Regions from separate parts of the Lactococcus sp. AK05 genome, predicted to be linked through region 2. Evidence: riboswitches for the same ligand, from Rfam matches in the RefSeq annotation. Region 2 holds a riboswitch; the other holds the start of a gene.
What was found. Region 2 has a riboswitch for fluoride ahead of AB6B24_RS03165 (voltage-gated chloride channel family protein). Riboswitches for the same ligand answer to the same signal wherever they lie in the genome.
Positions count from the first base shown of each region.

Region 1: it holds a riboswitch for fluoride, as region 2 does, so the genes downstream of both, eno (phosphopyruvate hydratase) here and AB6B24_RS03165 (voltage-gated chloride channel family protein) in region 2, are expected to answer to the same signal.

Region 1 is NZ_JBFTEI010000002.1:228,028-239,809, forward strand. Features, by position in the region: gene AB6B24_RS05635 (N-acetyldiaminopimelate deacetylase) at 1-105, opposite strand, end outside; gene dapD (2,3,4,5-tetrahydropyridine-2,6-dicarboxylate N-acetyltransferase) at 242-1,012, opposite strand; gene AB6B24_RS05645 (thiol-disulfide isomerase) at 1,222-1,833, opposite strand; gene AB6B24_RS05650 (energy-coupling factor transporter transmembrane protein EcfT) at 1,857-2,657, opposite strand; gene AB6B24_RS05655 (energy-coupling factor ABC transporter ATP-binding protein) at 2,657-3,523, opposite strand; gene AB6B24_RS05660 (energy-coupling factor ABC transporter ATP-binding protein) at 3,709-4,542, opposite strand; tRNA gene AB6B24_RS05665 (tRNA-Ser) at 4,686-4,773, shown strand; gene eno (phosphopyruvate hydratase) at 4,842-6,110, opposite strand; fluoride riboswitch at 6,189-6,261, opposite strand; gene AB6B24_RS05675 (DUF2325 domain-containing protein) at 6,402-6,908, shown strand; gene nrdG (anaerobic ribonucleoside-triphosphate reductase activating protein) at 7,017-7,622, opposite strand; gene nrdD (anaerobic ribonucleoside-triphosphate reductase) at 7,619-9,862, opposite strand; gene AB6B24_RS05690 (LysM peptidoglycan-binding domain-containing protein) at 10,206-11,525, shown strand; gene AB6B24_RS05695 (hypothetical protein) at 11,564-11,782, opposite strand, start outside.
Region 2 is NZ_JBFTEI010000001.1:646,318-658,099, reverse strand. Features, by position in the region: gene AB6B24_RS03195 (FtsX-like permease family protein) at 1-1,889, opposite strand, end outside; gene AB6B24_RS03190 (ABC transporter ATP-binding protein) at 1,893-2,594, opposite strand; gene nadE (ammonia-dependent NAD(+) synthetase) at 2,724-3,548, opposite strand; gene AB6B24_RS03180 (GNAT family N-acetyltransferase) at 3,609-4,097, opposite strand; gene AB6B24_RS03175 (nicotinate phosphoribosyltransferase) at 4,094-5,566, opposite strand; gene AB6B24_RS03170 (nicotinate-nucleotide adenylyltransferase) at 6,106-6,693, shown strand; gene AB6B24_RS03165 (voltage-gated chloride channel family protein) at 6,716-7,927, opposite strand; fluoride riboswitch at 8,019-8,093, opposite strand; gene AB6B24_RS03160 (DUF896 domain-containing protein) at 8,138-8,380, opposite strand; gene glyS (glycine--tRNA ligase subunit beta) at 8,491-10,512, opposite strand; gene glyQ (glycine--tRNA ligase subunit alpha) at 10,512-11,465, opposite strand; gene AB6B24_RS03145 (bifunctional metallophosphatase/5'-nucleotidase) at 11,750-11,782, opposite strand, start outside.

The DNA of each region.
Region 1 (11,782 bases), on a different contig from region 2:
CAGTTCTTGAATAATGGCTAGTAAATACTTTTGAGTTTCGTATTCTTCAAGACCAATTTCAGGAATTTGGTGAAGCTGCCGTCTGATTTCGATTAAATTTATCATATTTTTTCCTCATTACTAGGCTTAATTTCAATCTTTTTTATTTATTTTACTCTTTTTTGGCTATATATTGCTCTTTTTAACAAAAAAACTTTTGCTAAGATTAACAAAAGTTCAGAAATAAGCTATTTCTTTAATTTTACAAATTTCTAAGGGCATCTTCTAAAGCCGTTTTTTGTTGTGTTTTTTCATCTATTTCTTTGATAATTCGAGCTGGAACACCCGCAACAACAACGTTTTCTGGAACATCTTGGGTAACAATTGCCCCTGCTGCAACAACAGAACCTGAACCGACTTGTACTCCTTCAATTACAACAGCATTGGCTCCCACAAGGACATTATCCCCAACACGAACAGGTTCAGCACTTGCAGGCTCAATAACACCAGCCAAAACAGCTCCAGCACCAATATGAGAGTTCTTACCAACCGTCGCACGGCCACCCAAAATTGCCCCCATATCAATCATTGTGCCTTCACCAATTTCAGCTCCGATATTGATGATAGCCCCCATCATAATGACCGCACTATCGCCAATAGTTACTTGGTCACGAATAATTGCTCCTGGCTCAATTCGAGCATTGATTTCTCTGGTATCAAGGAGAGGAACAGCTGAATTTCGGCCTTCAAGTTCTAGGGTGTAATCTTTATTCTCAGTCAAGCCAGAAAGCAATGGACGTACTGCTTGCCAATCTCCAATGATAATTTTTAAGCTGTAATGTGTGTGAAAATCTCCCAGAACTTGGATTCCTTTATTGGCTAGTGTCTTAAAATTTGGACGCCCATTTTCAGCAAGAAAACCAGCTGCTTTAAAACTAGGCATTCCTGATAAGGTTACCTTGACACGTGTTTTTTTCTCAGCGTTCCCGATAAATTGAATTATTTCTTGTGCTGATAGTTTTTGTGCTTCCATTTTTACTCCATTCTAGGGCCATTCAGTTATTGATGACACTTTATAGGCCTTTTTATGATTCTGTCAGTAAAAATTTACTGACAGAATCATTTTACCTACAATATTATTGTTCTATATTATAGCAAATTATCAAATATTTGGAAAATTTTCAATTCTGCTTAAAGAAAAAACAGCCGAAACTGTTTTTTTACTGACAGAACTGTCAGCATTTATTTTATAAACTCAGAAAGACTTTCTTTCTTTTTATCAAATTTGATAAAAGTTCCGTCAGCACTTCTCTTCATAAATGTTGGAACGGTTTCTACTTCGTGAGCTTTACGAATCGCTTGTAATTCTGGATTGAGGTCTGTATTTTCTGTGTCAACGTAATAAATCATTTTGTCAGCATAGTCAGGAAGAGCCTTAACAAATCTTCTGGTCCAAGGACAAGTGACACGTCCAAAAAGTACAAATTGGCCTTCTGTCAGCTCTGACAGACGTTCTGGCGCAAGTGGAATTAGTCCTTTTACATTTTCAAAAAATTCAGTGCGCTTTTCTCCAGTGTAAGGTCTTTCGACCCATTCACCAATAACAATAAAGGTATTGTCCTCAGGAGCAATAAAAGAAAACATGAATCTTCCATCAACAGCTGGCGTAATTGGACTTACAGGAAGTCCAAGTTCAATGATTTTATCATGAATTTCATCAATTGTTTCTACTGAAATTGCTAAAGTTTCAGGATTTGGGTCATAGGTTTCATTGAGTGCTACTTCATCTTCCAAACCTAATTCTTTCCAAAAAATTTCTGCATTTTCCAAGCTATTTACGTTTAAAGTAATCATTTTTTCTCCTCTTGAGCATTTATTTAGGAAACTTTTGACCATAAAATAAGTAAAATTGTCATTATGATAATAGATACAACGAGCAAGCTATCTCGCATTTTCCATTTGAGTTGACGGTATTTTGTACGTCCATCTCCCCCTTGATAGCCTCTGCTTTCCATTGCGACTGCTAAGTCATCCGCACGCCGGAAAGAACTGACAAATAATGGAATTAAAATTGGAATGACTGATTTGATTTTTTTCAGTAAATTTCCTTCGCCAAAATCCATTCCTCTGGCTTTTTGAGCATTCATAATCATTGTTGTGTCATCCATTAATGTTGGAATAAAGCGTAAAGAAATAGATAACATCAAACCTAATTCGTGAACAGGGACTTTGATTTTTTTCAAAGGTCCTAAGCCTTTTTCGATTCCATCAGCCAAGGTCAATGGTGGCGTGGTCAGCGTCAAAATTGTTGACATAAAAATAATCAAGACAAAGCGAAAGAAAATATAGACGGCATTAATCAAAGATTCAGTTGAAATTTTGATAAACCATAGACTAAAAATGACATGTTGACCATTAGTAAAAAGCATTTGGAAAATAACTGTGAATAGAATTAAACCAATCATTGGCCGTAGGCCTTTTAAAAAATAGGAAACTGAAATCTTGGATAATAAAACACCCGCTAAAGTGTAAAGTACTAAAAGAAGATAACCTAACCAATCATGAGCCAAAAAGATAATGACAACAAAAGCAATCATCACCAAAAGTTTTGAACGCGGGTCCATGCGGTGAATGATACTATCACCTGGAATATAACGTCCCATCAGCATATTTTGCATCAGTTTTCACCTCCTGATTTTACTGACAGACTTGTTAGTAAATTAACAAGTTCAGCTCGTGTGATTGGCAATTTTTCAAAAGTATAGGCCCCTGTTTTTTGAAGTTGGTCAGCAAAATGAGTCGCTTTTGGCACTCCCAATTCATGTGCTTTCAAAAAATCAACTTCTTGAAAAACATCTGACGGAGTACCACAGCTAATAATACGTCCTTTTTCAAGAAGATAAACATAGTCAGCATAATCGGCCACGTCATCCATTAAATGAGTGACTAAAACAACGGTTTGACCCGTCTGATGAATACTCTCAAAAAGTTTCATCATCTCAATTCTAGCTTTTGGGTCAAGGCCTGCTGTTGGTTCATCAAGTACCAAAACTTCTGGTTCCATCGCGAGAATCCCAGCAATGGCCACACGACGCATTTGTCCTCCTGAAAGTTCAAAAGGAGATTTTTCCCAAAATTCTTTTGAAAGACCGACCATTTCCAGTTTCTCAGCAGCAATTTTCTCAGCTTCTTCTTTTGAAATTCCAAAGTTTTGTGGTCCAAAAGCGACATCTTTTAAAACCGTTTCTTCAAAAAGTTGGCTTTCAGGAAATTGAAAGACTACACCCACTTTTTTGCGGACAGGTTTAATCTCTTTTTGTTTACTTGTTGAAGTGACAACAATATCACCTACTCTAACCGTCCCTTGTGTAGGCTGCAACAATCCATTCAGATGTTGCAAAAGTGTCGATTTACCAGAACCAGTATGCCCAATCAAAGCCGTGTAACTTCCTTTTTTGACTTCTAAATCAATGTCAAAAAGGGCACGACTGGCAAAGGGACTGTTGGGCTGATAAGTATAATTTACTTTTTCAAATTTAATCATTTTTCTTTTTTCTCAAATCCAATAATATCCATTTTAATGACAGAAATTCTAGCATACTAGAATTTTATTAAGTCACCGATTCAAGGACTCTCATTAATCGCCTTGAACTGACAGAAACTTCATTTATCCGCCAATTTCACACTCACGTTAATCGCCTTGAACTGACAGAAATTCTGTCAGTAAATTTAGCGCAACTTATCAGCTAAAAGCTCTACCAATTCGTCTTCTGACAGATACTTTTCTGGTAAATCAAAGCCATTTTTTCGCAGGTCTTTCATTAAATTTGAAGAGAAGGGAACATCTAGTCCAATTTCAACCATATCCTCGCTCGTTGCAAAGAGTTCAGACGGTGCCGCTTCCTTAATTATTTCTCCTGCTTTCATCACTAAAATTCGGTCAGAGCTTGCTGCTTCATCAAGGTCATGAGTAATAGATAAAACGGTCAGTTGATATTTCTCTTTAATTTCATGAATCACGCGCATAATTTCTTGACGCCCGGTCGGGTCAAGCATTGAGGTTGATTCATCAAGAATAATGATTTCAGGTCGCAAAGCAATAATTCCAGCCACAGCTACCCTTTGCTTTTGTCCACCAGAAAGTCTCGCGGGTTCGCGGGTTTTGAAATCAAGCATATTGACAGCAAGCAAAGCTTCGTCAACCCGTTTAATCATCTCTTCCCGTGGAATTCCTTGATTTTCCATACCAAAAGCGACATCATCTTCAACCGTTGCCCCAACAAATTGGTTATCCGGATTTTGAAAAACCATCCCAATCTTTCGACGAAGATTCCAGACATTTTCAGCAGTCAAAAGTTCTCCATCAATTTTGACTTTTCCTTCAAATTCTTCAAAAAGACCATCAATCAGTCGAGCAGTCGTCGATTTACCAGAACCATTTTGGCCAATAATCGAAACCCATTCCCCTTTTGTAATCGAAAAGGAAACCCCATTAAGCTGATTTACATCGCTTTCTTTTTCATATTTAAAAACTAAATTTTCTACTTCGAGAATTTTATTCATAGCCCTTATTATACCAAATTTTAGACACTTTTAAGCATTTAGTTTTATATTTCTACTAAAAATGACATTCTTTATCGCCAAAACAAAACATTCAAAAGTCGTTGCTAAACGAGAAGGGTTTTTGTTATAATATTAAAGTAACCGGAGAAGTGTCCGAGTGGCCGAAGGAGCACGCCTGGAAAGTGTGTATACGTCACAAGCGTATCGGGGGTTCGAATCCCCTCTTCTCCTTTATAAAATTCATATTCTTAAAAATAAAAAAACATTAATTATAAAAATTAATGTTTTTTTATTTTTATCTATCCTGGAAATTTAGCAAGAGCTACATCTTTTCCTAATTCTTCTTCAATTCGCAAGAACTGATTATATTTTTCAACCCGTTCACTTCGAGCCATTGAACCTGTTTTTATTTGGCCAGCATGCATGGCTACGGCAAAATCGGCAATGTAGCTATCAACTGTTTCACCTGAACGGTGAGAAATCATTGTCTTATAGCCTGCTTTTCTCGCTAAACTAATGGCTTCAATCGCTTCAGTTACTGTTCCGATTTGATTAAGTTTAATCAAAATAGCATTTGCTACGCCTTTTTTAATTCCTTCTTTGAAAATTTCAGGATTTGTCACAAAAATATCATCACCTACTAATTGAATTTTTTGACCTTGAGCTTTCGTTTGAGCTGCAAAGCCCTCCCAGTCATGTTCAGAAAATCCATCTTCAATGGAAATAAGTGCTGGATATTTTTCAACTAAATTTTCATAGTAAGTCAATAGTTCTTTAGAAGTCAATTTTTGCCCTTCAAAACGATAAACTTTTTCTTTATCATCATAAAATTCGCTTGAAGCTGGGTCAATGGCAATCGCAATTTCTTCACCAGGAACATATCCTGCACTTTCAATTGCTTGATAAAGTGTAGCAATTGCATTTTCAGTAGAACCAAGTTTAGGGGCAAAGCCACCTTCATCACCTACGGCTGTTTCTAGCCCTTTGTCAGCTAAAATTTTCTTCAGAGTATGGTAGATATTTGCAATTTTTTCTAAACCATCGCGAAAGCTTTCCCGTTTGACTGGTGTAATCAAAAATTCTTGAACGTCAATTCCTGAATCGGCATGTACTCCACCATTAATGACATTGAAAAATGGTTGTGGAAGTTCCAAATCAACTCCACCAAGATAGCGATAGAGTGGAATTTTTTCACTATTCGCTGCCGCACGAGAAATGGCCATTGAAACCCCTAAAATTGCATTAGCCCCTAAACGAGATTTATTTTTTGTCCCGTCAAGTTCAATCATCAGATGATCTAATTTTGCTTGATTAAATGGTGATTGTCCTTTCAAGGCTTCATAAATTTCGCCATTGACATTTGCGACGGCTTTAGAAACGCCTTTCCCTTGAAGACGGTCTCCACCATCTCTTAATTCAACTGCTTCACGGTCTCCAGTTGATGCTCCTGAGGGTACTGCTGCGCGTCCTAGTGTCCCATCTGTTAATCTAACATCTACCTCAACGGTTGGATTTCCTCTAGAATCAAAAATTTCTCTTGCGTGGATGTTTTCGATTGTGACTGTCATAATAAATCTCCTTTTCTTTGCCTTTATTGCCTTGTAAGTCAAAGAAAAAATGGCAGACTACAAGGCAAAAAAAGGCTTTGCTTTGTAGGCGCCATTAGATTCAAGCTATTTCTTGAAACGGTTTCGGGTGTGCACCATACCCATCTACTATTAATTTACCACTTTATTTTTATGAGGTCAAATTTTTGAAACTTATATTTAAAAAAATACATTTATCATTAAGCAAAATTGTGTTATAATCACTATAATTCGCTCCTGTCAGTAAAGACAGAGCCATCAGTAAGGAATGACATGAAAACACTACTTGTTCTATGTGAAGTTAAATATTGGCATGATTTTAGAGAGGGCTTGGCAAAAGTTGGCGTTTCTTTTCTTGGTTTTGATAAGAAAAAACCTAATCGATTTGAGATTGACCAACTTGTTGCCAAAGCTGATTTGGTCATTATGAGAAACCGAAATGTGGCTCATCATTCAGTTCAATTTGCTAAAGAAGCTTGTAAAGCAACCGATACACCTTTTTGGATTAGTAGTAATTTTGGTTTAGAAACCATTATCAAGCAACTTTCTCAAACTTTTCCAGATGAATCTTTTGAAAGCACCGACCAAAATAAGAAAAGCAAAAGAAAAATTGAAAATAGAGTCCTGCAAAAGCAAAATCCTTTAGCCGAAAGTGCCCAAAGCAAAGAAAGTCAAAATTATTTAAAAGGAAAAAAGAAGCATCTCCCTCTCAAATCGGCGCTAAAAGATTTCAAAATTACTGACGACGAACCAGATTTTACAAAATTATTTAAAAAATAAGCGCTGACGCATTTGTCAGTGCTTATTTTTAGTGACAGAATTTCTGTCAGAAGATAGCCGTTGGCACTTTAGTGCTTACGGATATACTCAAATGTCCATCAGTAACTTTTAAATTAATTTTTCTTTATGAATTTGTTCAAAAGTTTTTTCACCATCATTGAGTTTTTCCCAAATGACAACTTGTCCTTGTTTTCGAGATTTTGGTACATCGATAATCCGCTGATTTGATGACCCACGGAATTGGAGCATTAAGTTTTTCTTTGATAATTCAAAACGACCGTCAACTAAAATATCTAACAAATCAAGCATTTCTAATTTGTCATCTGTTTCAAGTAGCATCTCTTCCCATGTATAACCTGTCCATGACCAAATATCTTTATCCGGTAACTCACGACGAATCCGTTTGAGCAAAGGAATCAAAAATGTCGTATTCAAGAAAGGTTCCCCACCAAGAAGCGTCAGACCTTGGACATAAGGCTGAGCAAGGTCAGCCATAATTTTATCTTCAAGCTCTTTAGTATAAGGCGTTCCATAACGAAATGACCAAGTGGCTTGATTATAGCAGCCCTCGCAATGAAACATACAGCCACTCACATAAAGTGAGCAGCGCACCCCTTCCCCATCAACGAAATTGAAGGGTTTATAATCTGCAATATAATTTTGTGAGAGTTCATCAGCTCTCCATTCTCCTGGTTTTGGATTGTTCATACTTATTTCTCCGCAAAATATTTTGATTTCGCTTCGTCAACTTCGACTGAATCAATCAAATTTCCATCGTTCAAAGCTCCGACAGAACCATTCATATGTTTTACACGTGATGAAATTTCTTTGTGACGACCATGAACCATTGGACGTGCTTGCGGATTTCCAAGATATCCACAAGTTCTTTTGACAACGTCACAGGTTTTAGGATCATCATTGCCACATTGTGGACATTTAAATCCACGTTCCGTTGCCGCAAAATCTCCTTCAAAGCCACAAGCATAGCAGTGGTCAATTGGTGCATTTGTTCCAAGATATCCAATACGATCGTAGGCAAAGTCCCAGACTGCTTCAAGAGCTTTCGGATTTTGTTGAAGAACAGGATATTCACAGTAATGAATGAATCCACCATTGGCATAAACAGGATAGTCTTTTTCAAACTCTAATTTTTCAAATGGAGTTGGATTTTTACGCACATCATAGTGGAAAGAATTAGTATAGTAATCTTTGTCAGTAATATCTGCAACTGAACCGAATTTTTCTTTATCCATTCGGCAGAAACGGTCAGTTAAACTTTCTGACGGTGTTGAGTAAACAGAATAATGATAACCAGAGGCTTTAGACCAATCTTCACAATCTTCATGCATTCGTTTCACAATTTCAATTGTAAAAGCTTTAGCTTCAGGATTATTTTCCCAAGTTGGGCCATAAAAAGTAGTCGCCACTTCATAAAGTCCAATGTAACCTAAACTTACAGTTGCACGTTCTTTATTGTACAATTCATCAACTGAACCTTCGGCATCAAGACGTCCCAATGCACCATTCATAAAGAGAATAGGTGCATTTTTAGGTTGTGCTTCTTTAGCACGTTCAACACGAAAGGCAAGCGCATCATGAGCAATTTCAATTCTTTCATTGAAGATTTCCCAGAATTTTTCTTTATTTCCAGCGGCTTCAAGAGCAATACGTGGAAGGTTAACTGTAACAACTCCAAGATTATTACGTCCAGCAGTCACGTCATTCCCATTTTCATCTTTCCAGCCTTGTAAAAATGAACGACAACCCATTGAAGCTTTAAATGAACCTGTTAATTCAACAATTTTATCATAGCTCAAAATATCAGGGTACATCCGTTTTGTTGAACATTCAAGCGCAAGTTCTTTGATGTCATAGTTTGGTGTCCCTACTTCGAGGTTAAGTCCACGTTTGAGTGTGAAAATTAATTTAGGGAAAATGGCAGTACGGTGTTCTGAACCTAAGCCACCAATCCGTACTTTCAAAATTGCTTTTTGAATTTCACGCGCATACCAATCGTCTCCAAGACCAAAACCAACCGTTACAAAAGGCGTTTGACCATTTGAAGTAAACAAAGTATTAATTTCATATTCTAAAGATTGCATTGCATCATAGATATCTTTGGCTGTTTTTTCACGAGCATAAGCTTCTTGTTTTTCAGCACCATCAATCCATTTTTGTGCATCTTTTAAATGTTTTTTATAATTTAATTTCGCGTAAGGCGCCAATACTTCATCGGCACGGTCAAATGAACAACCACCATATTGTGAACTAGCCACATTAGCGATGATTTGACTGGCTTGCGCAGTTGCTGTTTGAATTGATTTTGGCGAATCTACTTGTGCATTTCCAAGTTTAAAACCATTTTCAAACATATTTTTAAAGTCAATCAAACAACAGTTAGCCATTGTAGTAAATGGACTATAATCAAGGTCATGATAATGAATATCACCCTTTTGGTGAGCGTTTGCCACATGTGGCGGAAGAAGTTTCAATCCAATTGCTTTGGAAACCGCACCAGCTGTCAAATCACGTTGAGTATTGAAAACGTTAGAATCTTTATTGGCATTTTCATTAACGACAGTTTGGTCGCGATTAATTAATTTTTCAATCGTAAAATTGATATCCGTTGCTTTGGTACGGGCCAAATCACGGTTAGCACGATAAGAGATATATTCTTCAGCCAATTGAGTTTCACCAGACTCAAGGAGTTCTTGCTCAACAATTGATTGAATTTCATAAATTTTGACATTTTCAGAAAAACGAGTAAAGATTTCACTGACTACTCTGTCAGTAAGTTCTGAAAGAACCGACATATCTGTCAGTTCGACTTTTTTAGCCGCTTTAGTCAAAGCATCAAAAATTTTCTCACTGTTAAATTTCACTGAGCGTCCGTCACGCTTTATCACATTAATTTCTTCTAGTGTTACATCTTGATATTTTACTTCACTTTTCATATTAACCATCCTCTTCAATTACATCATCTATTTTATCAAATTCTCGGAAATGACACAATATATAGGTTAAATTATGTAAACACACACAATATCTTGTGTTGCTTGTTTTCATTCCCTTTTCTCAATTTCGCAAAGCAAAATATAATCTCTTTGTATTCAAAACGTAATTAATGCGTCTTAAATCAGACTTTTTCTCTAAATTCTCACATTTTCTAGCCAATATAAAACATTAAATAAAAAACGTTTACAAACCGCCACATAATTGTCATCTTTTTCTTCCATTAACCGTGGTAAAATAGGGTAGTACTTATTTTATTCTGTATTTTCAGGAAAGGAATTATTTATGCCAGTTTCTCGTATTAAAGTTAAAAATAGACATTTAAAAAAGAAAGCTAAAAAACCACTGGCTTTTTATAAACCAGCGACCAAATTTGCTGGCGCTGTTCTCATTGCGGGAACTTTGACGACCACTCATGAGCTTTTGCTCCAACAAACAAGCCCAGTGGTTCAAGCCGCAACAAATTCGACAGAAGCTTTTATTGAAAGTATTGCTGCATCAGCAAAACCAGTTGCCGATAGTAATGGTCTTTATCCTTCAGTTATGATTGCCCAAGCTATTTTGGAAAGTAACTGGGGTTCAAGCCAACTTTCTCGTGCCCCCTATTATAATTTATTCGGTATTCAAGGAACTTATCAAGGAAAAAGCGTTGTTTTTAAAACTCAAGAATATCTCAATGGTAAATGGGTCACAAAAGATATGCCATTTAGGGTTTATCCTTCCTTTAATCAAAGTTTCCAAGACAATGCTTATGTTTTAAAAACTACAAACTTTGGAAATGGTCCTTATTACGCTAAAGCTTGGCGAGCAAACGCGGCAACTTATCAAGATGCAACCGCAGCTTTAACAGGAAAATATGCAACTGACCCTAATTATGGTGCTTCCCTGAATCGAATTATCTCTCAATATAATTTGACTCGTTTTGACGGCGCTTCTTCTGCTGGTAATTCTAACACCGGTGGTTCGACAGTTACAAATACCAATAACAATTCAAATACAAGTACAAGCTCAACCACTTATACGGTTAAATCTGGCGATACACTTTGGGGAATTTCGCAAAAATATGGAATTAGTGTTGCTCAAATCCAAAGCGCAAACAATCTTAAAAGTACAGTCATCTATATTGGGCAAAAGCTTGTATTGACAACTTCAAGTTCTTCGTCTAATACAAATAGTTCAACTTCTTCAGGAAATTCTGCCGCAACTACAACGCCTACTACTTCGGTCACTCCTGCCAAACCAGCTTCACAGACGACGATTAAGGTTAAATCTGGTGATACACTTTGGGGACTCTCTGTCAAATATAAAACGACGATTGCTCAACTCAAGAGTTGGAATCATTTAAATTCTGATACAATTTATATTGGACAAAACTTGATCGTTTCACAATCTGCTGGTTCCTCAAGTTCTTCAACAGGTTCAAGCTCAGCCTCTACGAGCTCAACTTCTAACTCTTCTGCAGCTTCCTCTATCCATAAGGTTGTTAAAGGAGATACACTTTGGGGACTTTCACAAAAATCTGGTAGCCCAATTGCTTCAATTAAGGCTTGGAATCATTTATCAAGTGATACCATTTTAATTGGTCAATATCTTCGTATTAAATAAATTGTAATTTATAAAACATAAAAAGAATGAAAGTTAATTCATTCTTTTTTTAATTCTTTTAAAACAGACTGAAGATGAATCGATTGAGTCGGTTCAGACATGCCAACAGTCATTTCCCAAGGTGTTGTCTCTTTTTCAAGCGCGAGTTCAAGAAAAACGCGTTGAAATGAAGTTAATTCTTCAGAACTCATTAAATAATCAATATCTGTTTTTGAAAGTAAAATTTTGTCCCGTTGAATCACTTTATTTAAATAACG
Region 2 (11,782 bases):
AAATCATCAGAACGATTTGTCGCAATTAAATTAACCTCTTGTTTTTCTAATTTGTCACTGGCTTCTTTTGTCAAATTTTCAAAGGCAATCGGCAAATAATTCTCAATTTCTGATGAGGCTAATTCTTTATTTATCTCTTCTTTTTCTTTGTCATTTACTTTATTTTTTTCAATAGTAATCATGTCATAGTGCAAAATTTGACCAAATTGTTTATTTGATAAACCAGAAATGGAATCTCGAATTCCAAATCCCATGACAAGTAAAGCGGTACAGCCAGCGACACCAAAGATAGTCATTAACATTCTCTTTTTATAGCGAAATAGATTTCGAGCCGTCACTTTATAAGTAAAACTCATTCTTTTCCAAATAAAATTAATTCTCTCTAAAAGAATCCGTGAGCCTGCTTTTGGTACTTTTGCTAAAAAGAGACTGGCTGGTACTTCTTTTAGTTCCATTCGGACAACCCAATATGCTGGCAAAAGACTACAAGCTATAGCTATCGCAAAAGCAACTATTGTCCATAAAGGAGAGAATGTTAACCGTAAATTGCTAAAGGTAGATGAAGCTGTGTAAGCATTAAATACCGCTATCGGCAAAAAGGTATGTCCAATAATTGTTCCTACTAAAGCTCCTAAACCGCTAGAAACTAATCCATAGACCATAAATTTCTTACGAATGTCACGGTTTGAATATCCCAAAGCCTTCAGTAACCCAAGATTTCCTCGCTCTTCTTCCACAAAACGAGTCATTGTTGTCAAACTCACTAATAAAGCAATCGCAAAAAGGACAACTGGAAAAATATTTGAAAGACTGTCAATTCTTGTTGAGTCATCTAAAAATGTCTTGTAACCTGGATTTCCTTCTTTACGATTATTAATTTGATAAGTCGGTTTTTCAAGCTGGTTTAAGGCTATTTCCTGCTTTGCAAGCTCTGCTTTAGCTTTAGCAATCTTTTCTTTTCCAGCATTAATTTGATTTTGGGCTGCATTGATTTGCTCAATCACTTGAACGGATGCATTTTCCCCAATTTGATTCTTTTGAGCAATTAATTGATTCTCTTGCTGAGTGAGTTGATTTTCTTCCTCAACTATTTGACTTTTCGCTTCATTAATCTGTTTTTCTGGGGCTGTTTTCAGTGCTGCCAAGCGTTTTTCTGGTTGATTCTTAAAAGTATTTTCTAAGGTTTTTTGTTCGGTTTTTAAACGGCTATCATATTTGCTATCAAAAATGGAGATATTTTGTAAGTTTTTATAGGATAGGCGAGCAATCATATAAACATCAGAATCAAAGGCTTCCTTGGTAACAAGCGCATACCCATTAAGTTTACCCGTTCCGACTGTCGTTGAACCAAAATCACTTTTATCGACATATTCACTTGATTTCACAAATCCAACAATTTTAAAGGAATGATTTTTTATTAAATCAGAATCCTTAGACTTGGGAGAGGTAAAATCAATGGTTTGTCCTATTTTATATTGTCCGTCATATAAATAATCTAAAGCAATTTCTGAATCTTTTTGAGGCAACTTGCCTGACATTAACTCATAAGTTGACAATTCATCTGGTTTAGAAAATAAACGCAGGCTATTTTCTTTTCCTTTGATTACCAAATCTTGAAAATAGCCAAATTCTGCTTTTTTTACACCCTTGCTTTCGTTAATTAATTGCTGGTCAGAATGGTCCAAGCCCAAAGTTGAAGTTAGCGTCAAATCTGCTAAATGATGTTGAGCATAAAAATCTTCCGCTGTCCTTCTCATATCGGGTCCAGAAACTTTTAGTCCGACAAAAGCGAAAGTCCCTAACAACATCAAGGAAAAAATAGAAATAAAGCGACCCAATGAACCCGTAATTGACCTGCGAATTTCTTTATTTAAAGTTTTTTTTCGCATAGCTTACCACTCAATTCTATCGATATCTTCTGGTTGGCTATTATTATCAATTTGTTTAATTTTTCCATCATGCATTTGAATGACACGGTTGGCAATTGGAGCAATTGCAGCATTATGCGTGACAATAATAACTGTTTTTCCTTCTTTTCTGGCCATATCTTGAAGAATTTTCAAGATTTGTTTTCCTGTATGATAATCCAAGGCACCGGTTGGTTCATCACAAAGCAAGATTTTTGGATTTTTGGCTATGGCACGCGCAATCGCTACTCTTTGCTGCTCGCCACCAGAAAGTTGCGAAGGAAAATTATGAAGCCGATGTTCCAGACCGACACTTTTCAGCACTTCTTTAGCATCCAGAGCATTTTCGACAATTTCAGAAGCTAATTCGACATTTTCTAGTGCTGTCAAATTATTGACAAGATTATAAAATTGAAAAACGAAACCAACGGCATAACGTCGGTAGGTAATCAATTCTTTGTTTGAAAAATTAGAGATTTTTTCCTCATCAATAATAACCTCTCCCTCATCATTTGTATCCATTCCTCCTAAAATATTTAGGACTGTTGATTTACCTGCCCCAGAGGAACCTAAAATGACAGCCAATTCTCCTTTTTCAATTTCAAAATTTACTTGGTCATTAGCATAAATCTTCTCTTGTCCTGATTGATAGATTTTAGACTCATTAATCACTTCAATAAATGTCATCTTATCCCTCCTTTTTGTTGTAAACGTTTTAGTTAATTATATCATAATTACATTTTACTTCTTATTCAAGTCCTCATCATTTTTAATAAAAAAATTACTGACAGAAATCCTGTCAGTAACTTTTTGTTTTTATTTCCAAAAATCATCAAAAACGCTAATTGGTAAGTGACGTTTATGTTGTGTTTTATTCCACCATGCTTCGATTTTAGCCTTAGCATCCTCAGAAATCACTTTACCTTCTGTGTAGTCATCAATATCATTGTAAGTCACACCTAATGCAATCTCGTCAGCAAGTCCTGGTTTTCCTTCTTCAAGGTCTGCAGTCGGAACTTTTTCATAAATGGCTGGGTCAGCGCCAAGTTCAGCCAAGAGTGCTTTTCCTTGGCGTTTATTCAAGCGGAAAAGTGGGAGCAAGTCTGCTCCACCATCACCAAATTTTGTGAAAAATCCAGTAATATTTTCTGCTGCATGGTCTGTTCCAAGAACCGCTCCTTGATATTGACCAGCCACAGCATACTGCGTAATCATACGTTGACGTGCCTTAATATTTCCTTTGTTGAAATCTGATACTTCAATTCCAGCTTCATTGAGGGCTGCCACTTGTCCTTCAACAGCAGCTTTAATATTTACTGTCAAACTGACATCGGGTTGAATGAAAGCAAGCGCACGTTGGGCATCTTCTTCATCAGCTTGAACACCATATGGCAGGCGAATTGCTACAAATTTATAAGTCTCATCAGCAGTTTCTTGACGCATTTCTTCGATAGCAATTTGAGCCAGACGACCTGCTAAACTAGAATCTTGACCACCAGAAATCCCTAATACAAAGGACTTAATGAAAGGATATTTTTTTAGATAATCTTTCAAAAAATCAACTGACACCCTAATTTCTTCTTTAGGATCAATGACTGGTTTCACACCAAGTTCTTTAATAATTTCATCTTGTAATGTCATTTTATCTTCCTTTTACTGACAGTTTCTATATTTTACTGACAGCTCTGTCATTAACTATTTTTAATCTAAAATTTTACTCATATAGAATTCATCAATGTATTTTCCATCAACACACATTGCCTCACGGCGAACGCCTTCTATTGTGAATCCATGTTTTTGAAAAAGGGCAATCGCAGCATAGTTATTTATCATTACCGTTAATTCTAAACGTTTTACTGCTTTTTCTTTTGCCCATCTTTCTAATTCCTCAAAAAGTTGAGAACCAATTCCTTGGTGTTGAAATTCTTCAATAATTCCTACAACAACATAGGCCGTATTTCTAATTCGATTAGCGTTTCCTCTTTTGGCTGACAGAAATCCAACAAATTTTCCATCAACATCAGCACCAACTAAAAAATCAAAACGTGAAATTCGACCAATTGTTCGGCTAAAATCAAATCTTCGCTCCTCTGGTTCAAGCATCATGAACTTACTTTCTGTATCCAATTGCTTTTGGACATCCCAGAAAAGTCTTGCATCACAGAGGTCTATTCGTCTTATTCTCATCATTCATCATCCAATCTCGTCATTGATACTGTTGTACGCACCTGTGAAATTAGGCGCATTTTATGATTCCATAATTCTTGTGACAAATCTACTGGGTAAGGTTGAGGATTCAAATCACGTTTATATTCATCCCAAAGTTCCTCAAGGTTTTCACGAGCAAATTCTTTAATTTCTTGCAAGCTGGGTAATTCATATACCAATTCACCATCCACAAAAATATCTTTAAAAAGTGGATTGGCATTGAAGTCTCGCACATTTTTATTGATGTAGGTATAAAGCGGATGGAACATATAAATTTCTTCTGCTACATCTGGACGTTCATCAGAAAATGTAATATAATCCCCCTCTGATTTACCATCTGCTTTTTTGGTGATTCGCCAAACCTGTTTTTTACCTGGTGTAGAAACTTTTTCAGCATTACTTGAAAGTTTAATGGTATCCTGCATTTGACCACTTTCATCTTCCATAGATACTAATTTATAAACTGCACCAAGCGCTGGCTGATCATAAGCCGTAATTAATTTAGTTCCTACTCCCCAAACATCAATTTTTGCTTTTTGCATTTTTAAACTTAAAATTGTGTTTTCATCTAAATCATTTGAAGCGTAGATTTTTGCATCAGTAAATCCTGCTTCATCAAGCTGCTGACGAACTTTTTTCGAGATATAGGCCATATCTCCAGAGTCAATTCGTACACCTTGGAAATTAATTTTATCGCCAAATTCACGCGCCACTTTAATCGCTGAAGGAACTCCAACTCTTAAAGTATCATAAGTATCCACAAGGAAGACACAATCTTTATGTGTCTGTGCGTATGCTTTAAAAGCCTCATAATCATTCCCATAAGATTGAACCAAAGCATGAGCATGTGTTCCACTAGCCTTCAAACCAAAGATTTTAGCTGCACGAACGTTTGATGTCGCATCGGCACCACCAATGACTGCTGCTCGTGTTCCCCAGATGGCTGCATCCATTTCTTGAGCGCGTCTTGTCCCGAATTCCAACAAAGGGTCATCCCCAATTACAGATTTGATACGAGCAGCTTTGGTAGCGATCAAAGTTTGGAAATTTATAATATTAAGAATAGCTGTTTCGACCAACTGACATTCCGCAAGCGAACCTTCAACCTGCACTAAAGGTTCATTAGCAAAAGCAAGTTGTCCTTCTTGCATCGCTCTAACTGTTCCTGTAAAACGCAATTCTTTTAAATAATTTAGAAAATCTTCCGGATAATCTAATTCACGCAAATAGGCAATATCCGTTTCCGAGAATTTAAGATTTTTTAAATAATCAACCATTCTTTCTAAACCAGCAAAAACAGCATAACCATTTTTAAAGGGCATCTCACGGAAAAAAACCTCAAAGACCGCCTGACGCTGATGTCGTCCAAGCTCAAAGTAAGTTTGCATCATATTAATTTGATATAAGTCCGTATGTAATGTAAGACTGTCGTCTTGATATAGATGTGGCATAATTTTTTCTCCCATATTCACTTCCGCTAATCATACCGATTTTAACGCAATTCTAATCTTTATTTTATCAAATTTTGCCCTAAATTTGTACTGGGAACCCTTTATAATTATACAATAAATTATAATTTAAATTTCGCTATGTATTTTATATAAAACTAGTCAATTTTTTGCTCCACTTATGTTTTTTGTACTACAATAGAAGTAATGGAGAAAGGAGAGGATTATGATTAGTTATCTAAAGAAACTACTTAAACAAAATGATAGTGTAAAAATCCACTTAATAGACGGAAGTGTCGTCTCTGCCTTACATTTCAAGAAAGGTTACAGCAACGGAAATTGCCTTGTAATTGATGAGGATAACACCGAGCATTATATTAACAGTAGATACATTGTCCAAATCGAATCTTAAATTAAAGAGCTCCCTTGAGGAGTTTTTCTTTAGTCTTATAGATTGCGATGAGCTATGGTACAATATAAATTGACTGATTCAAAATATTGGTAGATTAAATAATTTCAAAAATTAAGGAGAAAGCCCCCTTATGGATAAAGGGAACAGAAAAAAAGTAGGTCTATTAGGAGGAAATTTTAATCCAATTCATCATGCTCATTTAATGATGGCTGACCAAGTTGCCCAACAAATGAATTTGGATAAGGTATTACTAATGCCTGAAAATATTCCACCTCATGTCGATGAAAAAGAAACCATTTCTGCAAAACATCGAGTTAAAATGCTTGAGTTAGCAATCAAAGAAAATCCTAGACTCGGTCTTGAGTTGATTGAAATTGAACGTGGTGGAAAATCTTACAGTTATGACACGCTCAAACTCCTGACTGAGGCTAATCCTGATACCGATTATTATTTCATTATTGGTAGCGACATGGTGGAATATCTTCCCAAATGGTACAAAATTGATGAACTCCTAAAACTTGTGACATTCATTGCCTTAAGAAGAACGGATACAATCTCCAAAAGTCCTTATCCTGTTACTTGGCTTGATGCTCCCTTGTTACCAATTTCTAGTACAATGCTAAGGGAAATGTTTGCCAAAAATATTGAACCCACTTACTTCTTACCTCAAAACGTTATTGATTACATTAAAACTGAAAAATTATATAAAAAAAGATGACCCAGAGAGGTCATCTTTTTATTTAAACTTCCAAATTTAGAACTTCTTGCGCATAGATGGATGAATTTCCATTCAAAACGTAGGCAATTGTCATAATTGGTAGGATATATTGAACCGAACCAAAGCCAAAGACCTCCGCAGCAATAAAAATTGGGCCAAAATAAGAGTTTGTTGCGGCTGAAAAAATTGAAACATAACCCGCAGCAGCCACAAATTCGACAGGTAAACCAAAGAGCATAGCCAAAGCTGCACCCAATGTTGAACCAATAGCAAAGAGTGGTGTGACTTCCCCACCTTGGAATCCAGCAGAAATTGATAAAACCGTAAAGATTAATTTTAATATCCAATCATATCCATTGATATGTCCTCCGTTAAAACTTAAAGAAATCAAATTAGTCCCAAGACCAGCATAACGGTCCAAATGAATAACAAGTAAACCAATTGAGATGACAATCCCCATCAAAATAATTCTATAATAAGGATTAACAATTCTTTTAGCGACGGTTGCTTTCATAAAAGCTAAAGCTTCCGCAAAAAATCTTCCTACAAGTCCAAAACAAACGGCAATGACAGCCAATTTTAAAAGAACCAAAGGGTCAATATGAATGTTAGTATTGATTGCGAAAGAAAATTTTTCTAATCCCAAACTGCTTGAAGTCCAACTTGCAACATATGAACCAACCAAAGCTGGGATTAAAGCTCTATACTCAATTTTACCCAACATTAAAATTTCAATAGCAAAGAAAGTTGCCGCGATTGGCGTTTGAAAGAGCCCTGCAAAACCAGCAGCCATACCAGTAATCAAAAGTATTTTTTTAGCTTCTTTTGCTGAGAGCTTTTTACCAATCGCATGTCCAATCACACCACCAATTTGAACTGCAACTCCTTCACGACCAACACTGGCACCAAACAAATGAGAAAGCCAAGTCGAGAAAACAATCAGCGGAACAAGACGTTTTGGAATATCTTCTCGCCCATGATTCCCCGCTTCAAAAATTAGGCCCATTCCTTTTTGGCTGTCTTTACCAAAATTCTTATAAATATAAACGATTAAGAGACCGGCTAAGGTTAAAAATGGAATTAAATATAGGGCATGACTATCTCTAAATTCAGTAATATAGATAAGACCTCGACCAAATATAGCATCAACAATACCAATTAAGCCCCCAATAATTACAGCTAAGAAGACATATAAAATTGCGCTTCTTGAAATTCCTACTTTAAAAAAATTCATTTTTGAAACTCCTTGTTTGTGAGTTTAACTCACTTTATAATATTTTACAAAACAAAAGGCGCTACAAACAAGACTACTTGGAGATAGCCTTTTGTTTGTAGGCGCCATTAGTTTTAAGATTTTATTCTTAAAGCGGTTTCGGGTGTGCACCATACCCATCATTTATTAATATTTATTTTAACATTTTATGAAATATTTGCAAGAAAAAGCTCAGTCGCGCATCCCATTCTTACGTTGAATTTCTTTAAGTTTATCCGGAGTAACATCTTCTCCTGTTTTTTCATCAATAACTTTGATGGTTTCAACTTGTGAGCGGAAATTTGCTTTAACACTATCGAGGTAAGCACGACGTAAAAGGGCTTGTTCTTCAAGCTCAGCTTCTGATAATCCTTCTGCTTTTTTCTTACGCGCTAATTCATTAATACGTTCTACTTGTTCATTTGTAATTGCCATTTCTTAGTTCCTTTCTTCATGAATATTTTTAAAATTACTGACAGAACTCAAATTTTACTGACAGCTTTTTAGAGTCATAAATAAACTTTCTGTCAGTAAATTTATCAATTTTATTTTGTATTAATCAAAGAAAAATCAGCCATAACGCTTGTTAATGCAACAACTTCTGACAACAACGCAATACGATTATCACGAACTGCTAAATCTTCAGCCATTACCATTACACTTTCAAAGAAAGTTTCAATTGCAGGTGCAAGTGAATGAACAATTGCTCTGAATTTTTCTTCACCAGGCATATAAGTCCATTGATTTTGAAGAGAAATAACAACGTTATAAAGTGCTTCTTCTGCATCTTCTTCAAAAAGTGTTGGATTTATTTCTTTAATATCTTTTGCTTTTTTAACCAAATTAATTGAACGTGAAACATTTTCAATTGCTGGTTTAAAAGGTTCGTGAAGTTTATGGCCATCAATGACAAAAGCTGATTCCATCATGTTTGTAATATCAAAGCTTGAACTATTAATTGCCGCTTCAACAATATCATGACGATCGAGTTTTTCAAGCAAGAGTTTTTGAATACGTGCTTTGACAAAATCCAAAATTTCAAGATGATTTTCACCTTCAAATTGGTCAATAAATAAAGATAAATCGAAATGCCAATTCATTTTTTCAATAATACGAATCAAGCCTTGTACTGCTCGACGTAGGGCATAAGGGTCATTTGAACCAGAAGGAATTAAACCAACATTAAAGAAAGAGAGGACTGAATCAATTTTGTCAGCTGCTGCAAGCACAGAACCGACTTTTGTTTCAGGCAATTCTCCCTCGGCTGAAGTTGGCATATAATGTTCACGAATTGCTGCAGAAACATTTGCATTTTCACCAGCTAAAAGCGCATATTTTTCACCCATTACCCCTTGTAATTCATCAAATTCTCCAACCATTCCTGTCAAAAGGTCAAATTTATAAATTTCAGCACTACGGGCAACGTCTCTTTTTTCTTCATCTGTCAAACCAGAAATATCAGCTAATTTAGCGGCTATTTCTTTTGTTCGTGCCATGTGTTCAGTAATTGAACCAATTTTAGCATGGAAAGTTACTTTAGCAAGTTTAGCGACCAAATCTTCAATTTTAAGTTTTTGGTCTTCTTTCCAGAAAAACTCTGCATCTTCAAGACGAGCAACCAAAACTTTTTCATTTCCGAGCACTACATTTTCAATATTTTCAGCGTTCCCATTACGGACAGAGATAAAGTTTGGTGCGAGTTGACCTTCTTGGTTATAAACTTCAAAATAACGTTGATTATCACGCATTGATGTCACTAAAACTTCTGCTGGAACAGAAAGATATTTGGGATCAAATGAACCAACAAAGGCAGTTGGATATTCAACAATATTATTTACTTCTTCTAATAAATCTTTATGCAAAGTAACTTGCCATTTATTTTCAGACGCAAGAGCCAAAATTTGAGCTGAAATTTCTGCTTTACGATGTTCAGCATCAACTAAAACAAAGTTTTCTGGCATTTTGCTAGCATAATCATTTGCATTTTTGAGTTCAACCTCAACATTTGCCAAGAAACGATGGCCCCGTGAAAAACGATTTGCTGTTATATCTAATAAATCAAAAGCAACAACTTTATCTTCTAGAAGTGAAACAATCCATTGAATTGGACGAACAAAGAGAAAATCATTATTTCCCCATTTCATATAAGTTGAGAATGTCATTTTTGCGATGACTTCATCGCCAACTTTAGACAGAATTTCTTCTGCTTTTACTCCGTCAATATGTTTTTTAGCATAATAATAATCACCCTTAAGGATTAAATCATCTGGAGTAGCTCCTTGTCCTCTTGAGAAACCTTGAATCGCTTTTGACCAATTCCCTTGCGCATCTTTAGCAATTTTAGCAGATGGACCTTTAACTTCTTCATCAATCGCTTCTGACGCTTCTGCCAAACCTTCAACAATGATTGCTAAGCGACGTGGAGTTGAAAATTTAATAATTTTATCAAATTCTAAACGATTTTCCGTAAGAAAAATTTCCATTCTTTCGGCTAATTGATTGATTGAAGGAGTCACCAAATGTGCTGGAATTTCTTCCAAACCAATTTCAAGTAAGTAATTTGTCATTATTTTTCTTCTCCTTCTACAATCTTAGTATATTTTCCTTTTTTACCAAGGTATTTTTCACGCAAAGCTTCATCTTTTAAGAGCGGGAAACCAAGTTTTGCACGTTCTTCAATAAAAGTTTTTGCTACCTTACGTGCCATTGTACGAACTCTATGCATATAGCCTGCACGCTCAGTTACAGAAACTGCTCCACGTGCATCAAGTAAATTGAAGGTATGTGAAGATTTCAAAATATAATCATAAGCTGGGTGAACCAAGCCTTTATCTAATAAATCAAGCGCTTCTTGTTCATATTCTCCAAAAAGTTTAAGTAAAAGCTCTTGGTTTGATTCTTCAAAGGCAAATTTAGAATGTTCGTATTCAGGTTCTTTGAAAATATCTCCGTAAGCTACGCCATTCCCCCATTCAAGGTCATAAACAGAATCAACCTCTTGAATAACTGTCGCAATACGTTCCAAACCATAAGTGATTTCTGAAGTTACGGAATCAACTTCAATTCCTCCGACTTGTTGGAAATAAGTAAATTGAGTACATTCTTGCCCATCAATCCAAACTTCCCATCCAATACCGGCACATCCCATTGAAGGATTTTCCCAGTTATCTTCAACAAAGCGGATATCATGCTCTAAAGCATCAATTCCAAGTTCAGCTAAACTTTGAAGATAAAGTTCTTGGATATTTTTTGGAGATGGTTTTAATACAACTTGGAATTGGTGGTGTTGGAACAACCGATTTGGGTTTTCACCATAACGACCGTCAGCAGGACGACGTGAAGGTTGCACATAGGCGGCTCCCCAAGGTTCAGGTCCGTTTGAACGCAAGAAAGTGTAAGGGCTCATTGTTCCTGCTCCTACTTCATTATCATAAGCTTGCATCAAGTTTGCCCCTTGTTTAGACCAAAAGCCTTGTAGGGTCAAGATAATATCTTGAAATGCTAGTTTTTTATTTGCCATTATTTTCCTCCGAAATTCAAAAAACCGCAATTCACACACTCATCAATCCTCGAAAAAATCCGAAAAGAGACAAAGGGTGCAAATGCACGGTTCCACCTTTATTTTTTACTTTATTTGTGTTCATTACAGTTTTAAGTTAAGCCATTATTGTTCTCGAACTTTCACTATCTTCGAGTCGCTACCTATAAATTCTAGCTCTATTTTCCCATTTTGTCAAGGCAAAATAAACTGATGACCTTACTTCTGTCTTATTTGGTATCAATTTTCTGGTTTATCTATCATATTCAAACATAATTATTTTCTTGAATAAAAAGTAA